Regions from separate parts of the Desulfosporosinus sp. BICA1-9 genome, predicted to be linked through region 1. Evidence: a T-box and tRNA genes for the amino acid it is inferred to sense, from the RefSeq annotation. Region 1 holds a T-box; the other regions hold tRNA genes.
The links. The T-box of region 1 lies ahead of leuS (leucine--tRNA ligase). A T-box ahead of a tRNA ligase gene usually reads a tRNA of that ligase, here a tRNA-Leu.
Positions count from the first base shown of each region.

Region 2: it has a tRNA-Leu gene. The T-box ahead of leuS (leucine--tRNA ligase) is inferred to sense a tRNA for this amino acid. The anticodon was not compared.
Region 3: it has a tRNA-Leu gene. The T-box ahead of leuS (leucine--tRNA ligase) is inferred to sense a tRNA for this amino acid. The anticodon was not compared.

Region 1 covers NZ_JUEE01000084.1:33,552-39,638, forward strand. Annotated here, with positions in the region: gene leuS (leucine--tRNA ligase) at 1-1,437, opposite strand, end outside; T-box leader at 1,507-1,705, opposite strand; gene rsfS (ribosome silencing factor) at 1,727-2,089, opposite strand; gene yqeK (bis(5'-nucleosyl)-tetraphosphatase (symmetrical) YqeK) at 2,073-2,663, opposite strand; gene JL57_RS10910 (RNA-binding protein) at 2,864-3,115, opposite strand; gene nadD (nicotinate-nucleotide adenylyltransferase) at 3,197-3,838, opposite strand; gene JL57_RS10920 (ABC-F family ATP-binding cassette domain-containing protein) at 3,853-5,409, opposite strand; gene JL57_RS34155 (hypothetical protein) at 5,472-5,627, opposite strand; gene JL57_RS10925 (ABC-F family ATP-binding cassette domain-containing protein) at 5,925-6,087, opposite strand, start outside.
Region 2 covers NZ_JUEE01000087.1:11,121-17,207, reverse strand. Annotated here, with positions in the region: gene clpX (ATP-dependent Clp protease ATP-binding subunit ClpX) at 1-807, opposite strand, end outside; gene tig (trigger factor) at 852-2,135, opposite strand; gene JL57_RS11230 (DUF421 domain-containing protein) at 2,580-3,275, shown strand; gene JL57_RS11225 (DUF4363 family protein) at 3,289-3,669, shown strand; tRNA gene JL57_RS11220 (tRNA-Leu) at 3,726-3,809, opposite strand; gene JL57_RS11215 (hypothetical protein) at 3,898-4,212, opposite strand; gene JL57_RS11210 (DUF5667 domain-containing protein) at 4,474-5,718, opposite strand.
Region 3 covers NZ_JUEE01000243.1:7,334-13,420, forward strand. Annotated here, with positions in the region: gene JL57_RS29675 (DUF4153 domain-containing protein) at 1-1,319, opposite strand, end outside; gene JL57_RS29680 (helix-turn-helix transcriptional regulator) at 1,359-1,577, opposite strand; gene JL57_RS29685 (histidine phosphatase family protein) at 1,595-2,125, opposite strand; gene JL57_RS35940 (hypothetical protein) at 2,211-2,495, opposite strand; gene JL57_RS29695 (hypothetical protein) at 2,509-2,769, opposite strand; tRNA gene JL57_RS29700 (tRNA-Leu) at 3,340-3,425, opposite strand; gene JL57_RS29705 (acetyl-CoA carboxylase carboxyltransferase subunit alpha) at 3,486-4,472, opposite strand; gene accD (acetyl-CoA carboxylase, carboxyltransferase subunit beta) at 4,456-5,376, opposite strand; gene JL57_RS29715 (DUF2007 domain-containing protein) at 5,379-5,579, opposite strand; gene coaD (pantetheine-phosphate adenylyltransferase) at 5,647-6,087, opposite strand, start outside.

The DNA.
Region 1 (6,087 bases):
AAATGCGTTAGAGGAAGCTAGTGGATTCTCTCCAGCTTTAAAGACAGAAATCGACGGGAGCAACACAGGCAACTGATCTTCCGGAACTGGCACTGTTCCACAAGTTTTACAATAAACCATCGGAATCGGTGCACCCCAATAGCGTTGACGAGAAATGAGCCAATCTCGCAAGCGGAAATTAACCTTCCGTTGACCCAGACCCAAGCGCTCCGCTTCATCAGCAATTCGATCCCAACCCTCATCACTGCTCAGACCATCGAAGGAGTCGGAGTTAACCATGACACCGTCCCCTGTGTAAGCAGCTTCAAGAGGCAGATCTTTTGCTTCTGCCAGACTCTCAGTCGGAATAATAACTGTTTTAATTTCCAGATCATACTTTGTCGCAAATTCAAAATCCCGTTCATCATGGGCTGGAACACCCATAACTGCCCCAGTACCGTATTCAAGCAGAACATAGTTCGCTATCCAGATCGGCACTTTCTTACCGCTCAGCGGATTGAGACAATACGCCCCGATAAACAGCCCTTCTTTTTCTGCATCCGTAGAAGTACGTGCTATTTCATTGAGACCGTTCATTTTCTCGATAAAAGCCAGCACATCTGCCTCATAAACTGTCCCACCTACTAACTCCAAAACAAGGGGATGCTCAGGAGCCAAGACAACATAGCTCACCCCATAAAGGGTATCAACCCGAGTAGTGTACACCGAAATCTTCTCCGGACGTTCCTCCAAAGGAAATTGGACTTCCACCCCCTCAGAACGGCCGATCCAGTTGCGTTGCATGGTTTTTACCTTTTCAGGCCAGCCCGGTAACTTGTCCAGATCCTCAAGTAAAATATCCGCATAATCCGTAATCTTAAAAAACCACTGTTCCAAGTTCTTCTTCGTGACCAAGGTATCACACCGTTCACACCCACCATCCACCACTTGTTCATTAGCAAGTACTGTGGCACATGAAGGACACCAATTCACCGCCGCCTTCTTCTTGTATACCAAGCCATGTTTGTAAAACTCTATAAATATCCACTGAGTCCACTTATAATACCCCGGGTGACAAGTCGCCATTTCCCGATCCCAATCATAGGAAATCCCCATCTCTTGAAGCTGACGCCTCATGTTGGAGATATTTTTCCAGGTCCAATCTGCCGGAGGAGTTTGATGCTTAATCGCAGCATTTTCCGCGGGCAAACCAAAAGCATCCCATCCGATGGGGTGAAGGACATTATATCCGTTCATCCGCTTATAACGAGCAATCACGTCAGAGATTGAATAATTGCGCACATGCCCCATGTGTAAATCTCCCGAAGGATAAGGAAACATAGCCAAGGCATAGTACTTGGGCTTTGAGGAGTTCTCCTCTGTTTGATAGGCTTTGTCCTCTAACCAGTGTTTCTGCCATTTAGATTCGATCTCCGAAAACGAATACTTCTCTTGCATAAATCCGGCCCCCTTAGAAATAAGTAACAGATTATAACATAAGATGAAAATACAAAAATCTCTCGTCCCAAAAGGGACGAGAGGCTTGCTCCCGTGGTACCACCCAATTTCATAAGTGCTTAAGCGATCTTAACGGCTCGCACCGGTGTTCATTGTAACCTGAACACAGCTCCAGGGCGAGTTCTTGAAGTTCCCTACAGCGACTTGCACCTCCCGTCGCCTCTCTTGATGAGGGTTCTCCAATACTACTCCCTATCGTAGCAATGACGTGTTTGATTATCCAGAAAAGTTATACATTCTGACTAGTTTCATAAGAGATGGCTTCCGCATCTTTCCAGAGGCGTTCAAGTTGATAAAATTCACGTTGATCTGGGGTCATCACATGAATCACCAGATCACCGCCACAATCCATCAAAACCCATTTGGCAGTCGGCAATCCTTCGAGATGAATAACCGGAATGCCCAGCTCTGGCAACTTCTGTTCGAGATGATTCGTGATTGCTTTCACCTGAGTCGTTGTATTCCCCGTCACAATCATGCAATAATCCGTAACCATTGAGATTTTCTGGAGATTCAAAAGAGAGATATCTCCACCCTTTTTATCTTCAACGATACTAACCACTTTTTCAAGCATTTTAAGATCCAGTTCCAATAGTAGTTTGCCTCCTTTGTAAATCATCATAGGTTAATTGAGTTAAGGGATGAATAGGGCGTTTGCTTTCCCTTAAGTATATCAAAGTGTGTTCAACACAGGCTAACGTACCCTTTCCTAAATCATCATACAAGGATTGGCGCAAATTGTCCACTTTTGGAAAATCGCGGCTAGCTTCCGTCAGGTCTGCGCTATAAATAAGCATCTCTAATTGGCACATCCCTGGTCTCCCTAACGTATGATTGGCAACTGCCGCAATGACTTCAACATCCTTTAACCCATAATAATGCTCCAGCCAATAAGCTGCAACAGGACCATGTAAAACATATGGATATTGTTCATCTTCAGGATAATTAAGCAACTTCCACCTGCGAGCAAACCTTATTTGGTTTTTCAAAGGGATTTCTTTGGCTAAATCATGGGCTAACCCCGCACAACGGGCCTTAACAGGATCCAACCCATGGTGCCGGGCTAATTCCTCCGCCCAAACCGCAACACTCAATGTATGCTCAAAGCGTTCCGCTGAAAGAACACGAGTCGCCAAATCTAATAATTTTTCAACATCTAAAATCAAGTATCTCCCGCTCCCCTTTATCTCTTCCTCTAATATTATTTCTAAATATTATATCAATTAATCAATAACTGTGCAAAGGTCGGATTACATATGCATTTATTCAATGCAGTAGAATACCCCAGCTTGAAATTCCGTTGAAGGCGCTGACCTACAAGAAAGGAGACCCCTTAGTCGGAGGTCTCCTAATTGGAACGATAGTATTACATTTGTTTTGGTTTTGCTTCATTCACCGTTAGTGGCCTGCCACCAAAATCTTTGCCATTGAGCTCTTCCGCCATACGCGCTGCATCCGGCTCTCCCACTTCGATAAAACCAAATCCACGGGAACGACCGGTTTCGCGATCGGTAATAATCCGACTACTTTCTACCTCTCCATACTCGCTAAAGAATTCTCCGAGTTCTTCTGCAGTAGTATTCCACGGAAGATTTCCGACATAAAGTGTTGTTGTCATGATAACTGTCACCTCTTGCTTGAATTGATTTACTTGATCGTTTTTAGTATGGTCAAATCTAAACAGAGTATGCGAAACATTTTATTCTTCAGTATAAAGCCCTCGCTGTTGGATCAGTTGACGAACCCCCTCAGGCAAAAGGTAGCGGATCGGTTCTCCTCGCTTAACCCTCCTCCGAATATCCGTAGAAGAAATCGCCAAAGCAGGGACTTCCAGATAATGGATTTTACCCAGAATTTCAGGATGTTCTTCTTGCACTTTAAGCAGAAAATCACTCGCATCAAATCCGGGTCGCGCCGCACCAATAAATTGGATCAGCGTGAAGATTTCCTCAGCTTCTCGCCAGGAAAAGATCTCCCTTAGGGCATCCGTTCCCGTGATAAAATACAATTCATAATCTGGCCAAGTTTTGCGCAACATACGTAACGTCTCGACCGTATAAGACGGACCTTCCCTTTCGATTTCAAGGGCAGAACTAGCGAAATCCGAATTATCATTAATTGCACATTCGACCATCTCAAGACGCAACTCTCCGGCCGAAATATCCCTTCGATTTTTATGAGGTGGTATCCCAGTCGGAATAAATAACACTTTGCTTAGCTTAAACTCGGCGCGTGCCATTTCCGCAGCGACCAAATGCCCGTAATGAATCGGATCAAACGTTCCGCCCATAATCCCCAGTCGGGGTTTTTCCAGTGCAGCCACCCGTTTCAAGTCCGTCATAACCGTGATTCTCCTTACACGATTTTAGTCGTCCACTCCTCCAGATTCCACACATCCGTCACCCAATCTTCGTAGAATTCCGGTTCGTGAGAAACAACCAGCACAGTCCCTCTATACTCCGTGATGGCTCTCTTCAGTTCTGCTTTAGTATCCACATCTAAATGATTGGTCGGCTCGTCGAGAACCAGCCAGTTGACATCCTTCAGCATCAACTTACAGAGCCGGACTTTAGCATTTTCTCCACCGCTCAACACCATCATTTTGGTAGAGATGTGTTCACTTGTCAAACCACACCTTGCTAAAGCGCCCCGCACTTCGGAATTAGTCATTCCCGGATACTCTCCCCACACTTCGTCGAGGGCCGTCTTCCCATTTCTACGACTCGATTCTTGTTCGAAATATCCAGGGTAAAGATAATCACCCAGTTCAACTTCACCAGAAACCGCTGGAATATACCCCAGTAAAGTCTTAAGCAATGTCGATTTACCTAACCCGTTAACTCCACGGATTGCCACCTTTTGCCCTCGTTCTAAGGTTAAATCTAAGGGTCGTGTTAACGGTTCATCATACCCGAGGACAATGTTTTTCGCCTCAAAAATCATTTTTCCGGGAGATCTTGCTTCCCTAAATTTAAATTTCGGTTGGATCTTCTCTCTCGGCTTTTCGATCAGTTCCATTTTTTCCAACTGCTTTTGCCGACTCTTAGCGCGACCGGTCGTTGAAATCCGCGCTTTATTGCGCGCAATAAAATCTTCGAGGCGATCCACTTCTTTTTGTTGCTTGTCATAGGCCTTAATCTCCTGAACCTTGCGAGTTTCAAAGAGCGCCATAAATTGTTCATAGTTTCCAGTGTAACGGGTTAATTCCGAATTATCAACGTGATAAATCACATTGATAACTGCATTTATAAAAGGAACATCGTGAGAAACAAGGATAAAGGCATTTTCATACTGGTTGAGATAACGCTTTAACCACTCAATATGCTCCACATCCAAAAAGTTGGTCGGCTCGTCCAAAATTAAAATGCTAGGATTTTGGAGCAACAATTTTGTAAGCAAAACCTTCGTCCGTTGACCTCCGCTTAAATCCGTAACATCTTTGTCCAGACCTATTTCTCCAAGTCCCAAGCCATTGGCGATTTCTTCAATCTTAGTATCAATCATATAAAAACCATTGTGGTCTAAAATACTTTGAATCTCTCCGACATCTTCCAAGAGTTTGTTCATTTCGGTTTCTGAGACGTTACCCATTCGATCATACATCTCTAGGATTTCTGCTTCCAGATCGAACATCCCTTGAAATGCTTCTTTAAGCACGTCTCGGATCGTTTTTCCCTTAGTCAATACCGTGTGCTGGTCTAAATAGCCAACCGTCACGCGATTTGACCACTCAACCTTTCCTTTGTCAGGCATCAGCTTACCCGTAATGATATCTAAGAAGGTCGATTTCCCTTCTCCATTCGCCCCAATCAAGCCAACGTGCTCCCCTTTTAACAAGCGAAAGCTAACATCTTCAAAAATTTTACGACCACCAAATCCATGGCTAACATTTTCTACATTTAATACGCTCACGACTTAACTTCTCCCCTTATTTTCTCTTAATTCCTCATGGCCTTATAGTAAAATAAAACTATTTATTTATCAAACATACCGCCGACTTTGCGACGCTTAATACCTTTTCTCTTTTCCCCGATTTTTTGAGTAGCTTTATGTGGACCGCCTTGTTGAGAACTCTTCAGGTTTTTCTCCGCCACTAATTTTTTCATCTGCTCTAACGTTTTATTATCCATATGAACCTCCTCCAATATAATCGTACTCGAAATCCTATTTTCGTGCACCGCACGCAGCGCAACGCATTTCGTAACTTCATGTATCATTCGTCGTATCTCTGTACCGTCGTCCTCAGTGATCCGTGCTGAGCATACCGCACCGTACTTCATGCATCATGCATCATGCATCGTATATCTTACTTTGTATATCGTATTTCATATTTGTTGCTTAGTGCTTCGTGAATCTCGCTCGGTCCTCCGTGAATCGAGCCCGTGCCTCGTCCATCTGCGTTCGTGCATCGAACCTCGCGCTCCATCTTACGTGCTTTCGAACTTCGAACCTCGTACATCGCGCCTCGAGTTTTGGGCTATCTTTTCTGCCAGCTCATTCAAATACGTCCAACGTTCCAGCAAACTATCTAATTTTTGTTCTAGTGATTGTTGAATGGTTACTAACTCAGTTAGTTTTCCAAAATCACTG
Region 2 (6,087 bases), on a different contig from region 1:
ATTAGCACCAAAGCCCATAGTCTTTTGTCCAGACCTATTTTGAATAATTTTCTCAATTCCGTCAAACGCTCCGCCGACAATAAAGAGAATATTCGTGGTATCCAACTGGATGAATTCTTGGTGAGGATGTTTGCGACCACCTTGAGGAGGTACACTGGCAACCGTGCCTTCGAGGATCTTCAGCAAGGCTTGTTGAACCCCTTCTCCCGATACATCCCTTGTAATAGAAGGGTTTTCCGACTTACGGGCAATCTTATCAATTTCGTCGATGTACACAATACCTTTTTCCGCTTTCTCTACATCATAGTCAGCGGCCTGAATTAATTTGAGGAGAATATTTTCTACGTCCTCACCCACGTACCCCGCTTCAGTGAGTGAAGTGGCATCCGCGATTGCAAAAGGAACATTAAGGACCTTAGCCAGCGTCGAGGCCAGCAAAGTCTTTCCTGAACCAGTGGGTCCCAGCATAACGATGTTCGATTTTTGCAATTCAACATCATCGATTTTCATGCCTAGGTTGATCCGTTTATAATGATTATAGACTGCTACGGAAAGTGCTTTTTTGGCTTGTTCCTGACCAATAACATACTGATCGATCACTGACCGGATTTCCTTAGGTTTTAAAATATCTCCGATTTCAACGCCTAAGTCATCCGTCAACTCTTCCTCTATGATCTCATTACAGAGTTCTATGCACTCGTCACAAATGTAAACGCCTGGACCCGCAACCAATTTTTTCACTTGCTCTTGGGTTTTGCCGCAAAAAGAACACTTTAGTTGATTTTTGTCTTCGGTGTACTTTGCCATCCTCTCACCTCTATACCTCAGAATTTTCCCCCAAGGCGTAGGTCTTAGGTGTTCTGTTCTACTAAATAGCTAACTGTCTTTTCGCTGATTAAACTATTTCTGTAGAACTGAAGATCTCCACGCGCCATGAGGGCCTTTTTGAGCGCTACAGCGTCCTGTCCATGACGCTCACCAAGTTTTTTGATCTCTTCGTCTAGTTCGTCTTCAGAGACCTCAATTCCTTCTACCTTAGCAATAGTTTCTAAAACTAAATCCATTTTGACGCTTTCCGCAGCTTGAGGACGTAAACGTTCCTTCATGACTTCTTCAGTAGTGTTGGTGTACTGGTAATACTGCTCAATTGTCATGCCTTGCTGTGCAAGATTACGATTTAGGTCCTCCACCATAACCTTGATTCGCTCCGTAATCATAACTTCCGGAATTTCGACGCTGGCATTGTCTACGACCTTAGCTAGGATTTTCTTGAGATGTTCATCTTTGATTCTTAATTCGGTACTCTTCATTAATTTATTCTGTAAGTCGGTTTTCAATTCATCAAGAGTCTCAAATTCACTGACATCTTTTGCAAATTCATCATCTAGAGCAGAAAGTTCTTTACGCTGGATTTTTTTAACACTAGTTTTGAAAACAGCGGGCTTTCCAGCAAGCTCTGTACTATGATATTCAGCTGGGAAGGTAACGTTGACATCAACCGGTTGTCCGATTTCAGTTCCAATCAGGCCTTCCTCAAAGCCAGGAATAAAGGTACCTGAACCAATAACTAGCTCATAGTCCTCCGCTTTACCACCTACAAAGGGAACTTCATCAACAAAGCCTTCAAAGTCAATGCTGACGGTATCATCATTTTCTACCTTGCCCTCTTCAAGAGTAACTAGGCGGGCATGTTGTTGCTGTTTGCTTACTAACGCTTCCATGACTTGCTCTTCTGTGATGCTTGCTGCATCTTGTTCAATTTGTAACCCTGTGTAAACTCCCAGCTCAACCTCAGGCTTAACCATGACTTTAGCCTTAAAGATTAGGTCTTTCCCTTCTTCGATCTGTACTAAGTCCACTTCAGGACGATCGACAGGGTCAATTCCACTTTCCATAACGGCTGATGCATAGGCCGGTCCGATCAAATGATCCAGAGCTTCGTCGTATAGGGCTTCCTTCCCGACATGTGCCTCAACCATGCGGCGTGGAGCTTTACCTTTTCTAAACCCTGGAACATTGACTTTCTTTGCCAAATTCTTGGCTGCTTGGCTGACCGCGCTAACAAACTTTTCGGAGTCTACAGTTACTTCTAAAGCAACAAAATTCTTTTCTAGTTTCTCGACTGAGACTGACATATATTCTCCCCCTTAAAACACTAATTACTCTATGTGCAAGGCAATTGTGGGATACTTCGATAGTCTTACCGTTTTTCAAGACTACAAACCCCCGCTCAGGCCAAATACATCAAAAGAAATAAAAGTTAACCTGAAACTCTATAAATATAGCACAAAAAATTTACTAATCAATTATAACAGACTTATAACATGTAATCAAATTGCGAAAAACTAGTTCAAACGCCCTTGTGACAAAGGATCTCTGATCGGTAAATGCGCAGAAGTTAAGTAAAGAAATGTTTCCACATATGAGTTGGATGCAGAAAACCGCAAATCTAATTCTGTGAGGTGTGTACCGACAATTCTGTTTGGATAACTCTCTTCTTTCAGGGCAAAATAACTCACGTGAGTATCAAAAGTGCTTTGATCGAGTTAGTCTTTTTAATATGAAAAAGGAGATCAAGTATGATCGTAGTTGTGCTCAGAACCTTAATTCTTTACGCACTGGTCATCGTCGCCCTTCGCATGATGGGAAAACGGGAAATCGGTCAATTGCAGCCTTTTGAGCTGGTCGTTATTCTCATGATTTCCGATCTGGCTGTCGTCCCCAGTGAGAATGTGGGCATTCCACTCCTCAGCGGCATCATTCCGATCTTAGTCCTTCTCTCGGCAAGTATGACCTTGGCCTGGATTTCATTAAAAAGCGAAAGAGCTAGAGATATTATCTGCGGCAAACCTAGTATTCTCATTGAACGTGGAAAAATCCTTGAAGACGAATTGAAAAAGAATTGTTATAACCTTACTGACCTACTCGAAGAACTCCGCCTTAAAAACGTCCCCAACATTGCTGATGTGGAATATGCCATACTGGAAAACAATGGCCAAGTGAGTGTCATTCCCAAATCTCAGAAAAGGCCAGCCATTCCTGAAGACTTTCAGATCACGCCCCCATTCGAAGGGTTACCATTAGCTCTTATCTTGGACGGAAAACTCAATCAAAGGAACTTAGACAAAAGCAATAAAGACTTAGACTGGTTAAGAAGCGAACTCCAAAAACAAACGATTTTGAGAATCGAGGATGTCCTCTTAGCAAGCATTGACTCTTCTGGTAAGCTCTTCGCACAAGCTAAGCTGCGTGGTTCTAAAAACAATCACAGATAGAGAGGTGAACCCCGTGCGCACGCTCTTGCCGATTATAGTAATTACTCTATTGTTATTGGGTGGCTCATATACTTCACATCGCTTTATTCAAACCACGACCCAGATGATTGGGGATCAGCTTGATACGGTCGAAGGATCCCTTGCGCAGCAAAAATGGGAGGCAGCTAAAAATGAATTGACCACTGCTGAACAAAGTTGGGAAAAGAGTGACATCTGGTGGACTGTTCTCCTTGATCATCAAGAAATTGAAGCCATTGACCTTAGCCTGAAGCGGTTAGAAAAAAACATTGAAGCACAGGACTTTTCACATTCCATCGGAGAAGTATCGACTTTAAAACTCCGATTTAAAAGCATTTACGAATCTGTGAAGTTGACTGTGAAGAACATTTTCTGAGAAACTAAAGAAAAGATACGCTGAGACGTTGCCCCAGCGTACCTAAGTTTTCTTATTGGTGCGGGAAACAGGACTTGAACCTGCACGGTTTACCCGCTGGAACCTAAATCCAGTGCGTCTGCCAGTTCCGCCATTCCCGCAAATTGGAGTACTTGCTCCAGAAGAAATAATACCATAGTTCTAGTAATATGACAAGTGTTTGATATATTTACCAGCAATCTGGCATTGTTAGCCTACACTCTGCATTAGCCAAAAATATTCAAAGATTAAGATAAACAAATTGATGCCCACCAAAACCATTAAATTCCTTAACCAATTTACTGGGTATCTCCAATAATAAAACAGCATATTGAAGACTACTAAGAAAGCCGAACAGATACCCCAGCGCACGTAAAGTCCCGAGTCTTGTGAGATCAAATGTATAAACCATACAATGGGGATAAACAAAAATACGCCCATAAAGGTAATCATGGTGTACCCGATCATACGACGGAGATCGTCCGGATTCGGCTTAAGCTTGGACTCAGGTTTTGGTTTGTCCATTTGTCGTTTTCACCGTCTTTCTCGGTCCTCATCTAACCACTTTAGATTTAGTATACCACGTTTTATCACGAACGTGGAGAATCCAAGGCCCACTCACCTTAGTTTTACTAATCCTCATGGCAACGGGGGATGTAAGTCCTCTCTAGTTAGAAAACCCCTGTTCACGATAAAACGACTGTCTCTAGCACAGAAACAAAGCGACTCATCAATCGAGCCGCTTTGTTAATAATTATTATCTTGTGATTATAAATAACCCTTTTATTAATCCCGTTTGTCTGATTTAGCCTTTTTATCCCCGCCGTTATCCCGACTCTTTTCTTTGCTTGGTTCATCCCGTTTGGTTTGCTTCTTGTTATCTCGTACAGACGATTGATTACTCGTTGTTGATGCCTTCTCAAGTTGTGCTGGAGCGACGGTCACAGAAGTTGGCTGTCTGTTAGAAGGTTCTTGAGAAACTGGGGCAGTCTCCTCTAAAGTTATATTGTCTGTATCGTTATCCTCTGCATCATTATCCTCATCGTCTGACTGTTCAACCTCTTCTAGTTGAATAGTTCCATTTTCTTTGAGAGATTTCTTAAAATCTTTCAATACAATTTTAGCTTGCTTTTCCAAGGATTTATCCTTGGTTGCTGGCATTACTGTTGTTACCGATTCCGTCGCTGGAGCTGTCGTTGCTGGGACCGTTTCTGAAATTGTTTCTTCAGAAGGGATCGTTAGGGCGACTTTGGCCTCTTGCTTCTCTATCTTTTTGACAGCCTTCTCCATGGAGCGTACAACATTAAGTGCTAATTTTTGAGCGGCCTGCGGGGGAAGCTTTTCTAATAAATTGCTTAAAACATTAATATTGTTAGAATTAACATTTGTAAGGGCGATGTTGAGTTTTATAGCTTTTTCAGAGTCTGGATCTTCGACTTGCTCTAGGAATTCCTGGGCCTTGGTGATCTTATCGCTGTATTCGATTAATGCGATCTCTGCAGCTTCTATCTTCCCTTCTGACATTAGTTTCTGAGCTCTTGCCAACTTTGCGAGTGCTTGCCTTTCACTTAACTCACTCTTGCGCACCGGGTCAAAGGTCAGAGCGAGTTGGAGTTTTCCAATCAAATTAGTAAACCAGTTAGAAGGAGCCACTTCAGTGCCATCGGCATCGGTAACTTGCGTATCGTCTGTGGTTGTGTCGTCTGTCGTTGCATCATCTGTAGTAGTGTCATCCGTGGTTGCGTCTGTAGTAGTGTCATCCGTGGTTATACCGTCTGTCGTTGTATCATCTGTCGTTGAGCCGTCTGCTGTTGCATCGTCTGCTGTCGTGTCTGTAGTAGCAACGTCAGTGGTTGTCGTCTCCGAAGTTGTCGTGTTTGAGATAGCAACGTCAGTCGTTGTTGTCTCGGAAGTTGTTGTTGTCGTCGTCAATGGATTGTCCGTTTCAGCCAATACCATGGATGTACCAAACGGGAGTGTTAGTAATGCTACTGTCACGGCAACTGCGAGTTGTTTTTTCATCTTTTTCATTTTCTGTCCTCTTTTCTTTTGTTGTACTGGTCTAATAAGTATTGCGACCTTAATTTCTTGTTTTATGGCTTTTATGCTTGTTATGCTTAACCCTTACATAATTATTTACGAACCTAAGGCTCTATTTAGGGGGGTGAAGAAATAAGTAGGCCGAAAATCGAATTAAATTTTCGGCCTACTTATTTCTTTGTAACCTTATATAAAGCACATCGAACAAAAGAAAGACAGACTCCATGACTCATACAGGAAATTAATGAGGATACCCTGATGAAATAATTTCGAAAGTTTGGCTGAGAAAGAGCCTTCATATCTTTTCGACAGAAAAATACATCAAGGTTTATAATGATATCGGTTTAATGAACAGAAAAC
Region 3 (6,087 bases), on a different contig from region 1:
GTATCTAGCCTACCAGTTTCGAAATACCGAGCTATATTATTTTTGGCGATCAAAACATCGATGTTGGCGAAATTAAGGATCATATAAGCTATTATTGTGATAACTATATACGGTTTAAGCAGAGAGATCCGTTCATTCCAGATTTTATAAAACGCTACCGCGAATAAGACAAACAGGAACATCATGAAACTATGAGTTAACACCCTTAAATATGTATACCCAAAGGCTGCTTCATAAAGTGACATTCTGAAAAAAGCTGATGTAAGGATTACCATGGTACAGAGAACAAGGAGAGAGTGCAAAATACGAACAGTTCTTGCAACTAGTTTTCCATCTTTTCTGGTGAATCTAAGACTGCTTAATAAAAGACTAAAATTAATTAGCGTGACCATTAATAATTCAAAGAAGCCTCTTCGTGCATATTGTGCATACGTGAAATCTGCTGGCAGAGCATTATTTAAGGAATCAAACATATAGCCAAACTGAATAAGTGTAAAGCTTAAATAGACACAATTAATGAGACTCAATATAGTTATGGAGATAACCGGATCCCAACTGTTCTTTATTGTTGCAGTGTCTCCTTGCTGCATCTGAGTTTTCATCCTGTCATTGGGTCTTAAGAAGCTCCAAGTATAGCTAAATACAAGGATACTTATGAGAAAAGCAAGCAAACTCTGTAATGAAAAATCAGTCATGTTAATAGTTCCAAATGAGCTCGTTATCTCATCTATGAAATGCTTGAAAACCCTGTCGGCAGACGTAAGGAGGGTAATGATAATTATTAAAAGGGGAATAGAAATCGCCAAACCGATAAGAACTTTCTTGATAACATCCTGCTTTTCATGACTCTTGCTAATACGCATAGAGTTCAATACCACTACAAATGGTTTAGCGGTATTGCCCAAGGCACGATTAATAATTCCCTGAAAAATGTCTTTAATAAACCTTGCCTCAAACCACTTGTGTTTGTTTTCTTCATTGATCAAGATCGTTTGGGCGATGATTAATATGGGTATAATCAAAAAGTTTAAAACCGCAAAAATTTGATTTGAAAAGATGAAATACGTTGAAGACAAGGCGATAATAGGTATACTCAAAAAACATCCTACTTCAAATTTAAATTTTACCTTGTGGCGGAGATTCCCTAAAAAAACGATATAGAATGCGCTGACAAAAAGCGGGTAGGAAATCCCGAGTGGTTTTTTATAAAATAAAATATTAAAGAGAACCCCTAACAGGACTGAACAGACCAGGAGGTAGATATCCTCTTTTTTGACGACAGTTTTGTTAGCCTCAGCCTCTTTTTCTTGAACTATCACTAAGTCCTCCATATGCTTATTGCCCCTTTCAAAGATTATCTATTTAGAAATATCATCATCTTCATACGTTAAAATATCTCCGGGTTGGCAACACAATGCTTTGCAGATGGCCTCTAGGGTGGAAAAGCGTATGGCTTTTGCTTTATTGTTCTTTAGAATTGATAAATTTGCTTGGGTCAGGTCTATTTTTGAAGCAAGTTCAGATGAACTTATCTTTCGTTTTGCCATCATTACGTCCAGGTTTACGATAATTGACATATTACAGCCAGCCTCCATTATATTGTTAAATCATTTTCTTCTTTCACGATCACGGCTTGTCGAAAAACCTCCGCTAAGATAATCGAGAAAAATCCAGTGATGATAAACATCAAAAAGCCATGAGTTACCAATAAGATATTTGATTCCCTCAAGGACATAATTTGAGTGAGAAAGTCATTTATCCTCTTGCCAGTCTGTATTCTTTTCTCCGGCTGTGAGTGATGAGAAAAAAGCCACGCCATTCTTCCTAGACTCAACCATAGAGGAACTGGTAGTCTTAGATTGGTATCAAGGATCGGCGAAATGGGTACTTCTCTTAATAAATCCGTAGTTACTATTTTGCATTTACTAATATTTTGAGCTGTTTGAAGTGCTCTCTGTAAATCACTCGAAAAGCACAGGTCCCAGTTGTTATAACATAAATCCACCGGAATTTGTCGCACGTCAGCGATATCATACTGCCTTACCCACTCTTTAAATTCTCCCGAGGTTACTACTTTTTGAGATGAATGGATTACTTCAAAGTGTCTTACCAAACCAATTCTCATTTTTCCTCCTCAACATCAAGAAAATGACACCATCTGAAATGCAACGTGAAGTAGTTCAGACTATAAATCCTCATTTTACAGTGCTTCATTCCATAACATCGCCATCTTTTTTTCTCTGCCATGCATAATATTTATTACCACGTGATTTTACTGATTCAATACCTTTTTCTTTGATAATTTTCAAGTTATCTTCTATTACATATCCATAACTATTCTTTAGAAATTTCAATTTATCACAGTTGTCAAAATCGCTACATTGCCAGCATCCATGATACTCTTTGGATTTTATGCATTTTAACGCCTTACAATCATGTGTATTTCCGCCAATAGAGCAACCACCTTTTTCTTGACATGTAGCTTTACACTGCAATTTTATTATTCCGTCAAGAATTCATAAACTCAGGCATTTGTTTAAAAACATCGAAGTGCTTACCAACTCCGTCCCATATTTGGCTTTCACTTATATCCAGATGCTCTCCCAGGACTTCCCAACTTTTTCTTTTACTACACAACGTAAGAAACCTATCTAATTCATGGTTCATAATCAATTCTTTTAATTTATATGCAGTTTCATATATTTCTTTTTTATAAAACATACAATCACAACAAGTTAATCCGCAAGGACATACTAATTTCTTATCCATAATTACTCCCCCCAAAAAATATTCCTTTCATTCTATTATTTCTGTAATTCCATCTTTCTCGTGTCTTTCCTTCATTTGTTTATCAAATGGATACTCTTCGCATTCAATACCTTCCAAATCCGGGCAAGGACGCCCAGCCTCTCGCATGGTCTGCTACATTACTTCCCAAAATATCAACATTGAGATCATCACCAATATGAATGCACTGTGTAGGAACTTTACCTATTTCCCACATGCCTGCATAAATATCCTTTTATCAGGTTTGGAGTAACCTCTATCGCGTAATTGATTGACAAAATCTTCTTCCTTACCATCAGAAACTTTTTTAGTTTGAAATATCTGGGAAATCACCGTCCATAGTTATTTTCTTCCTTGTACCTCTACCCCTTGGTATTGCTGTTTTTGTTGGCATTCTGTGTAACATCCTGTTTATCAGGGAACGTGAACCGTTGCCCTTAATAATCTATCGGTCACACTTACCAGCGAATGTAACGGTCTAAAAACAGAAAAGAGCTGGTAATTTCTTACCAACTCTGCTAAACCCTTGATATTGCTGTGTTTTAGAAACTGTGGTGGGCGAGGGGGGACTTGAACCCCCACATACTCACATATATCGGATTTTGAGACCGACGCGTCTGCCATTCCGCCACTCGCCCAGATATAATTCCGTCAGATGAATCATGACGGCCTAGTTATAATAACACTAAACTTAAGCCTTAGTCAAGCTTTTTCGCCAAATTAATATCCGCCGTTTCTTGGAAAACTCCAATGGCTCGCAATTTCTGATATCGCTTTTCCCGTAGTGCTTCGGGACTTTCCAAGCGCAGACGCACGAGATACTTGGAAATGACCTGAGATAACTCTTCGGCGGTTTGATTCAGGTTATTATGAGCCCCACCCTGTGGCTCACGTACTAATTCATCCGCTACTCCAAGTCTCAACAAATCTTGTGCTGTAAACTTAAGAGCGGCGGCTGCTTCCTTAGCCTTAGACGTGTCCTTCCAGAGAATTGAGGCACAGCTTTCTGGGGCAATCACTGAGTAAAAGGAATTCTCAAGCATCAAGACGACATTGCCCACCCCAAGCGCAAGAGCTCCGCCACTTCCACCTTCACCGATGACGGTACTGATCACGGGGACGTGATAACCTGACATGGCGAGTAGGCATCGGGCAATAGCCTCACCCTGCCCTCGTTCCTCGGCCCCTAAGTCACAGGCGGCACCGGGAGTGTCAATAAACGTCAAAATCGGACGCCCGAACTTTTCAGCCTGATCCATCAAGCGCACCGCTTTACGATATCCTTCTGGATGAGGCATGCCGAAATTGCGCTTAATATTCTCCTTTGTATCTTTACCCTTAACCTGAGCGATCACGGTCACCGCAATCCCGTGGAAAAGAGCGATCCCGCCAGCAATCGAGAGATCATCTGCAAAAAGTCGATCCCCTTTTAGTTCTATGAAATCCTCAAACAACAGGGGAGCATAATCATAAAAGTTCGGACGCTCGGAATGTCTGGCAATTTGGACTTTTTGCCAAGGTTCTAGGTTTCCGTAAATCTCCTTCTTCAGAAGAGCTGCTTTCTTTTCAAGGGTAACCACTTCTTGAGAAAGGTCAATTCCCTTGTCAGCGGAAAACTTCTGGAGTTCCGAAATTTTCTGTTCTAGTTCCGCAATCGGTTTTTCAAATTCAAACAGTTGCGCCATACTGAGCCCCCTCCTGATGGTACCGCAGTAAGCGTGCTAAAACAGTCCGCATCTGAGTACGCGCCACAATCAGATCTATTAGACCATGCGCTTGGTTAAACTCAGCCGTCTGTGCTCCTGCCGGAAGTTCTTGTCGCATGGTCTGTTTGATGACACGAGGTCCCGTAAATCCTATCAAGGCATTGGGTTCAGCAATCAAAATATCCCCCAGCGAAGCATAGCTGGCCGTCACCCCACCAAAGGTAGGATCTGTGAGCACAGAAATATACAGCAAGTGGCTTTCCGCTAATTTTCCCAAAGCTGCACTCGTCTTGGCCATCTGATACAGTGACAGAATTCCCTCTTGCATCCGAGCACCACCCGACGTGGAAAATATAACGACTGGCAAGCGCAATTCCATCGCTCGTTCAATCGCACGGGTAATTTTTTCCCCTACGACAGAACCCATACTGCCCATCATAAAACTTGCTTCATTAAAAGCGATGACAAAAGGAACTCCTTCAATTTTAGCGCGCCCTGTCAGTACCCCTTCAGTCATACCGGATTTTTCCTGAGCCTCAAGGAGCTTTTCTTGATAACCGGGAAATTCCAAAGAATCTTGGGTGAGTAATCCCGCATCCCACTCTTCGAAACTGTTTTCATCCACCAGTAAGGCTAAGCGATCTCTACCTGAAATCCGAAAATGGTACTCACAGGTCGTACACACTCGCGCGTTTTCCTCGAGATTTTTATTAAAGAGAACTTCCCCACACTCCGGGCATTTGACCCATAGACCATCGGGTACTTCTTTCTTGCTCACTTGTATGGCTTCTTCAGTTGGAGAAACATCAGAAGGTCTTCGTTGCTCCGGCAATGTCGATCGTATGGTAACGTACTTTGTTTTTCTAAAAATATCCTTAAACATAATTAGCTCCCCATGGCGCTAGTTATTATTTCGTGCGCTTCCTCGGCTTCAGATTCCGGTACCAGAATTTCCACTGAAGCATGTTCGCCGAGATGTGCAGAACCAATTGGGCGAAGCTGAACAAGCATCCCTTCATCAGTGAGGATTTTTTTATACTTTTCGGCTATTAACTTATTGGGAGCAATATAAATCACGGTCCACATTTGAAAATCCCCCTTATTAAATCGATTTATGATACCATAGCCCAATTAATTGTGCAAGAAACGCACTCTATTCCTCACCATTCAGGGTAGATCGTGATTTGGAATACTTGGCTATCAAAGCCTTTTCTACATGCTCAGGTACAAAATCTGAGACACCAGCATGCAAACTGGAAGCCCACTTGATCGCACTTGAGCTTATAAAAGAGAATTCGCTCTGAGTCATCAGAAAAATCGTTTCAATATCCGGTGCAATCTTTTTGTTCATTAAAGCGAGTTGGAATTCATATTCAAAATCAGATAAGGCACGCAGCCCTCGAAGAATAGCTATTGCACCACATTGTCGGGCAAATTCCACCGTTAGTCCCCCAAAAGCACGGACACTAACATTCGGCATGTCTTTTGTAGCTTCTACGAGAAGTTCCATTCTCTCTTCTTGAGTAAACAAGGGAGTCTTTTTACTATCAGTAGCAACCGCAATACAAACCTCATCAAACAACTCTTTGGCCCG